3 regions of the Vibrio sp. 1249-1 genome follow, and region 1 is predicted to be linked to each of the others. Evidence: predicted binding sites of a transcription regulator. Region 1 holds the regulator's gene; each other region holds the start of a gene.
What was found. Region 1 encodes PurR, which represses purine synthesis genes. Its sites were predicted from a motif close to TNANGNAAACGTTTNCNTNA; they were not measured.

Region 1 (2,263 bases):
TTCATCAGCGAATAGTCCGAAGCCACCAAACATTGAGCGCGACTTGATATTACCAAGTGCCTCAAATAGCTTCATAGAGTCTTTGAGTATCGGTTTATCCATGTTTTGTTATCTCGGTGTAATTAATATTACGCCACCAAAAGTCAGGTCCGAGAGAGTAGCAAACATGCGTAAAAACAATGTCATTACAGAGTAAAGTCATTGCTTACACACTTGCCATCGGTAACCCCGCTACCTTCCATATCGTAATATGGTTCAGGCCGGAGGCTTTGCGTCCCACTCTTTCGAATGGTTTGCCCTGTGCGTGACACAATGAGCATACTTCTTATATTGAATTAACATCACGGTTTAGCGTTAAAAGTGTGATTTCGGTTCAATAAAAATGATAGATTGAATGCTCTATTTTGCATATGGAAAGGTGCAAATTGGCCTTTGAAAAGGAGTTCTTAATATATATTACATTTATATAAAACAGGGAGTTAACGTTAGTCAATTGTTATTAGAGTGGTGTGAAGTATTAGAGAATGCTTAATTTTTCCAAAAAAATAAGCGCCCCTGTAGAGCGCTTATTTAACACGGTTAAATACAGTGAAATTTAGTTCATTTTTTTCACAGTATTTCGAATTACAAGCTCAGGTTGCATCTCGAAAATTCGTTTTTCGTGTTCTTTATCTTTGATACGCTCAAGTAGAATTTCGAATGCATTTTTACCAACACGACGTTTAGGTTGGTGGATAGTCGTTAGCGGTGGAGAGAAGTATTCCGCAAGCTCGATGTTGTCGTAGCCGATCACTGAAATATCTTCAGGAATTTTGATCCCGTTTTGTTGCAAGCGGCTCATTAGGCCTAGAGCCATTGTGTCGTTAAAACAGAATACCGCCGTCGGGCGCTTGTCCATTGCGGTAATTTTATCTGCAACTAATACGGCCGTATCACATTCAAAGTTACCTTCAAGGATCCAGTCTTCATTTACAGCTAGGTTCGCTTCGCTCATTGCGCGACGGAAACCTGCAATGCGCTCTTGGCAAGCAAGCTTTTCAAAATGACCGCTTAGACAAGCGATATCCGTATGACCATTATCAATCAGATGTTTGGTTGCAATGTAGCCACCTTCTTCTGAGTTATCCATGATCTTGTCTGCTTGTGAGCTCTCTGGGCCCCAATCCATGACCACTTTAGGAATGTCCGCATGACGGTCAAGCATCTCTTTTAGTTCTTCGGTTAAGTCAGAACACATCACTAGGATGCCATCAACGCGCTTTTCAGCCAGCATACGAATGTAATCGCGTTGTTTTTCGTAAATCCCGCCTGTGTTACATAAAATCAGAGTATAGCCTTGGCGGTAACAGTAGCTCTCAACGCCATCAATCACTTCTGAGAAAAATAGGTTAGTTGATTGAGTTACTAACATGCCAATCGTACGAGTTGAGTTGCATTTTAGGCTGCGTGCAACGGCACTTGGCGCGTAATTCAGCTCGTCAACGGCTTTCATTACTTTTTCTTGCGTTGCTTCTGCAACGAAACGCGTTTTATTGATAACGTGCGAAACTGTCGTAGTGGAAACGCCGGCTAAGCGAGCAACGTCTTTTATCGTGGCCATAAATGGTGTCCTGTATCGAGCTACTGAAATATGTCGTATTGGATGTACCTGATGCTCTAATGGTTTCACACCTAGCAATATAAAATTGGCGCTAAGTGTCTCGGCAGCGGTTGATCCAAGTGCGACAAAAGGGTACGTAGCAGCATCGGTCGATGAATTTTATCTTTTTTTCTATCTGATGAGAAATTGCCATCAACCTGTTAAGAAAACACAAAAACCGCTATATTTCAGCGGTTTACATATAAATCATATTTAATCGTTTGCGCTCACATTTTAGCCCTATGTGGACTGACTAGCAATGTTTTCAGCAAGAGATTTGTGTATTTGAAGTCACATTTTGACTGCTAAATAACCAAGCGTCTTTGCGCTAAGTTAAGGCAAACGAATATTATACCCAAGTTACTTACAATTGGTCACTTTCAGGCATACAGGAAGCCCGATAGGCAGGCTCCCTAAAAATAGGCGGCAATTATTCACCAAGAAGGTAGGCGCTGTCTAGTTTACAAAATGCAACTAATAGTTTCGCGACACTCGAGTAAAATCCAAATTCGTCGAATTTTTTACATTTGTCTGAAAACTGAGGTAACCAAGACATCAATTGTTGCTGGATAAAGTCGTTTTGTTTAACGAAGGCTTCTTCCATGTGTTTTTCTTGTTCAAGCT
Region 2 (2,263 bases), on a different contig from region 1:
TTCCATGGGCGATGTTTGCAAATGGACCTGCATGGATCAACGTAGGAACACCTTCTAGAGTTTGCATCAGTGTTGGTGCAATCGCCTCTTTTAGTGTTACTGCCATTGCTCCTGCAACTTGTAGATCTTCCGTAGTGACGGGGTTTCCGTTCAAATCGTACGCTACGACAATTTTCCCAATACGTTGACGTAAATCTTTTAAATCTTTGGCTAGTGCAATGATAGCCATCAACTCGGAAGCCGCTGAAATATCGAACCCTTCGTCACGCTCGAAACCATTGATGGTTTTTCCTGCATCATTGAGGCCAATTTTGACTTTACGTAGTGCACGATCATTATGGTCCATCACTCGTTTCCAAGTAATACTTGCCGTGTCGATTTTAAGTGCTCTTAACCCGGTGCGTGATTCAAAGGCATCATAACCCTCGCGTTGCTCATGGAACAAGCGAGCGTCAAGAGCGGCTGAAGCAAGGTTGTGCGCCGCTGTCACTGCGTGAATGTCACCAGTAAGGTGTAAGTTTAACTCTTCCATTGGAGCTACTTGAGAATAACCACCGCCCGCTGCGCCACCTTTAATACCGAAGACGGGTCCCATCGAAGGTTGCCTTATACATGCAATAACAGATTGATTAAGCTTTGCTAAACCTTGCGCCAGTCCTATCGTCGTAACGGTTTTTCCTTCGCCAAGAGGAGTCGGCGTGATCGCAGTGACGAGTACAAGTTTACCGTCATCATTTGCTTTGAGTCGTTCCAAACATTTTGGGTGGACTTTGGCTTTGTGCTTCCCGTGAGTGTCATACTCTTCGGGCAATAGTCCTACTTTTTCCGCGATAACATCAATAGAAGAAAGTGGTGTGTTTCGGCAAATTTCGATATCTGACTGCATGGAGAATCCCCAAAGTGGCACAGGTAGCGTTGAAAAACTACCTGAGTTATAACGAGTATTATTGTGAGGCAAAGGTCTGCTTGGTGATGGTACTGTTTCGGTTAGGCTTGTAAAGAGTTTACTGCTTCGTATTGTGCGACATACTAACGAAATCTACTCGTTATAGTGCTAGATAAAAACAAAAAGGCCACCAAATGGTGACCTTGATATATTTTTAGCTTTAAAGTTGTCGTTTTAACGATCCCAATAAGTCTCTTCTAAGCTATCTTCTCGTTCAGGAAGCGCTCGCGATAGGCGAGGAGAGTGCTGCGTCAACACTTCATAGCTTACTCGGTTTGCGTATTTACAAATCTGAGAAAGTGAGGAGTAGGTTAAGCATCGTACTTCGTGCTTTTCTGAGTTAGGCACTTCTTTTTGGTGAAAAGAGTTTGCTGCCATGTCATGCAGTAAGGCTGAAAGGGCTGCATCACCTGCACCGTTAGTGTTCTTAATCTCTAGTGGTCCACCAAGGTAAGGGCCGATGTGAGAGTAGACCTTCATTGGGTTTTGACAGTCTTCTTTACGCATCGCACGACTAAACTCGTACTGGTTAAAGGCTTCGAGGGAGCTTTCAAGGATGTCGTGTGTGGTTTCTCGTTTTACTTTCTCGTCGGTGTAACCAGCCATGTACAGACCATTTGGTCCTGCTGTACAAAGTACGAGATCAACCCACTCAAGTGCTTTATCAGCAGCTGCTAGCGGCTCTGTTTCACCTGTTAGCGCCGCACCTTCTTCTTCATTCATAGCGACAACAGAAATGTTTTCGCGAATGTATTCTTGCCACCACTGTGCGTTGCCTTCGATAACGTACTTCGTCCCTAACGTAAGTACAACAGGGACATCGTGCTTCTTAGCAAAGTCGATTGCTCTTTGTACCGCTTTAGGCATTGGATCTTCTTCTTTACCACGCATTAGGTAAGAAGAAACAACCAGGGCTGATGCTTTCTCAAAGATCTCTTCAGGAATGCTTTCCGGAAGTAGTTGATTCATATGACCTTCGTTGATAGCAAATGTACGCTCACCGTCTTGAGAAATTAGGGTGTAGCAGCGACCAATAGGGCCATCTACCGTTTGTAAATGGTTAAGGTTCATGCGTGAAGACGTACGGCAAAGGTAGCGATAAGCAAAAGAACCGACTTGAATGTTCTTAGACATCACACCGAGCAAAACGGATTTGCTATCGGCTAAAACTGAGTAGTTGTGAAGAGTATTGCCAATCGTGTCACCTGGGTATTGGTGTGTGATCAGGCCTTGCTCAACCAGTTCTTCGTAAAGTGCATCTGCTTTGCTTTCTTCAAGAACGAGCGAATGTCCTTTACTCAGGTTGTATTTCTCTAA
Region 3 (2,263 bases), on a different contig from region 1:
CTTCAGTTAGGTCACGCCAATCAATGCTTACTAGCCCAGACAGCATCAAGATCGCCACATAGAATAGCGCACCTGACGTTGCATAAGCAGGGATCATACCCGCAAGTGGTGAGAACAATAGAGCAAGTAGGAAGAGTACACCAACAACCACGGCTGTTAGACCAGTACGCCCACCCGCAGCTACACCAGAAACGCTTTCAATATAAGATGTCGTGTTGGAGGTACCAAGTAATGCACCTACTGACGTTGCTGTTGAGTCTGCAAGTAACGCTTTGTTTAAACGAGGGATGTTGCCATTCTCATCAGTTAGACCAGCTTTTTGAGAAACGCCAACGAGCGTACCTGCGGTGTCAAATAAATCGACAAATAGGAAAGCAAATACGACGGAAATCATGCCTACTTCAAACAAACCAGAGAAATCCAGTTGCATGAAAGTTGGCGCAATGCTTGGTGGCGTTGACATAATACCGCCCCACTGCACATCACCAAATAGAAGACCAAGCGCTGTAACGCCAAGAATGGCGATCATCACCGCACCTTTCACACCACGGTGAACCAGTGCAATCGTAAGAAAGAAGCCAATCGCGGCCAATACAGATGGCAATGATGTGATCTCTCCCATAGAAACTAATGTCGCTGGGTTATCAACGACGATACCTGCATTTTTTAATGCGATAAACGCTAAGAAAAGACCAATACCAGCTGAAATACCTGTTCGTAGAGAATGCGGGATCGAGTTAATAATCCACTCACGGATCTTAAATACGCTTAAAAGAATGAACAGAAGGCCAGAAACAAATACAGCCGCCAACGCAACTTGCCACGTATAACCCATTCCCAATACAACAGAGTAAGTAAAAAATGCGTTCAGGCCCATTCCTGGTGCCTGTGCGATTGGGTAATTGGCAACAAATCCCATGATAAAACAGCCGATTGCGGCAGCAAGACAAGTCGCGACAAAAATGGCGCCACGGTCCATACCGGTATCCGACAGGATCGCTGGGTTTACAAAAATAATGTAAGCCATAGTTAGGAAGGTCGTAACACCTGCAATGATCTCAGTGCGCACATTTGTGCCATTTTCACTGAGTTTAAAAAGCCTCTCGAGCATGATCGAATCCTGTAAAGGTAAAAAGTAAACGGTTGCGTAATCGATTGGCGGGAATTATAAAGTTATCAAATAGCAAATTCTAGATAGAATCTTCACTCTAATGCGTTTTTTTTCTTTGGATATGAAACACATTCTCTAATCTATCATAGCAAGCAAAGAAATATATTCTTATAAAACAATAGGTAACCCAGATAACACAGTTCTCTAAAAGAGAATAAAAACTGAGCAATGTACTAAACTTTCAGATGAAAAAGGCCCATTTTAAACATGGTATCTAACAGATTTGATGGAAAAGTCGATAAAACCGAAGAATGGGGAATAGAAGAAGGCTTTGATGGCAATAAGTGAGTCAGGAAGAGAAAATAGAGATAAAAAAACGCCACCCAATTTGGGTGGCGGTGAATCATGTCAGCACTATCACTGAAAAAAAATTCCAATTTATAGGGGTGAACAAACTGTTCGAGTCACATGCGTTGACTTCACTTAGTAGCCAAAGCTTGTTGGGTATACAAAGTTACCGGTGTAAACAGACTTACTATTCCAGAACATTGTACTTGGTAAACCTTTCATAACTATCACCTTTTAAATCAATTAAACATTCGTTGATTTCTCGGTTCCTTGGAGGCGATAAAACGGACTCATCCTTTGAGCATTTCATTCTTCTCTCAGAAGCTGGTTACAAATATACCACCAAGAAATTTAATTACAAGCATTTTAGTGACTGGAATCACAAAAAATGCACAAATTGACCTTTATCAAAGTTTATGTGTAATTAAATTACAATTTTATGAATTAAAAAATAAAGCCACTTTCAGAATATATGATAGAGAACACATAGTGCTTGTTATTGTATTCACAAACTGTGACAGTTCTGAGAGAAATCCTTGTGATCGCGACTACTCGTACTCTTTATCTGGTGGTATGCTAACGGCAATTTGAAGGCCAAGTCGTATAGCATTTAATGCTACCTTGATAATATTTTTACGGTATATATTTGGCAAAGCACATCAAAAGGAGTCATCCGTGTCTGAGTTCCATTCTGAGATCAGTACCTTATCACCTGCTCCACTTTGGCAGTTTTTCGATAAGATTTGTTCTATCCCTCATCCATCGAAACATGAAGAAGCATTAGCACAGTACATTATCAACTGG

Region 2: a site for PurR is predicted at 951-970, ahead of R7Z50_RS03085 (formate--tetrahydrofolate ligase). Genes of this name have one in related genera too.
Region 3: a site for PurR is predicted at 1,132-1,151, ahead of R7Z50_RS20395 (NCS2 family permease). Genes of this name have one in related genera too.

Annotation. Positions count from the first base shown of each region.
Region 1 covers NZ_JAWOWJ010000002.1:95,472-97,734, forward strand. The annotation lists gene R7Z50_RS03925 (TfoX/Sxy family DNA transformation protein) at 1-102, opposite strand, end outside; cyclic di-GMP riboswitch class I at 219-308, opposite strand; gene purR (HTH-type transcriptional repressor PurR) at 596-1,600, opposite strand; gene torD (molecular chaperone TorD) at 2,070-2,263, opposite strand, start outside.
Region 2 covers NZ_JAWOWJ010000001.1:710,787-713,049, forward strand. The annotation lists gene R7Z50_RS03085 (formate--tetrahydrofolate ligase) at 1-886, opposite strand, end outside; gene R7Z50_RS03090 (inosine/guanosine kinase) at 1,121-2,263, opposite strand, start outside.
Region 3 covers NZ_JAWOWJ010000015.1:64,878-67,140, forward strand. The annotation lists gene R7Z50_RS20395 (NCS2 family permease) at 1-1,111, opposite strand, end outside; gene R7Z50_RS20400 (aminoacyl-histidine dipeptidase) at 2,135-2,263, shown strand, end outside.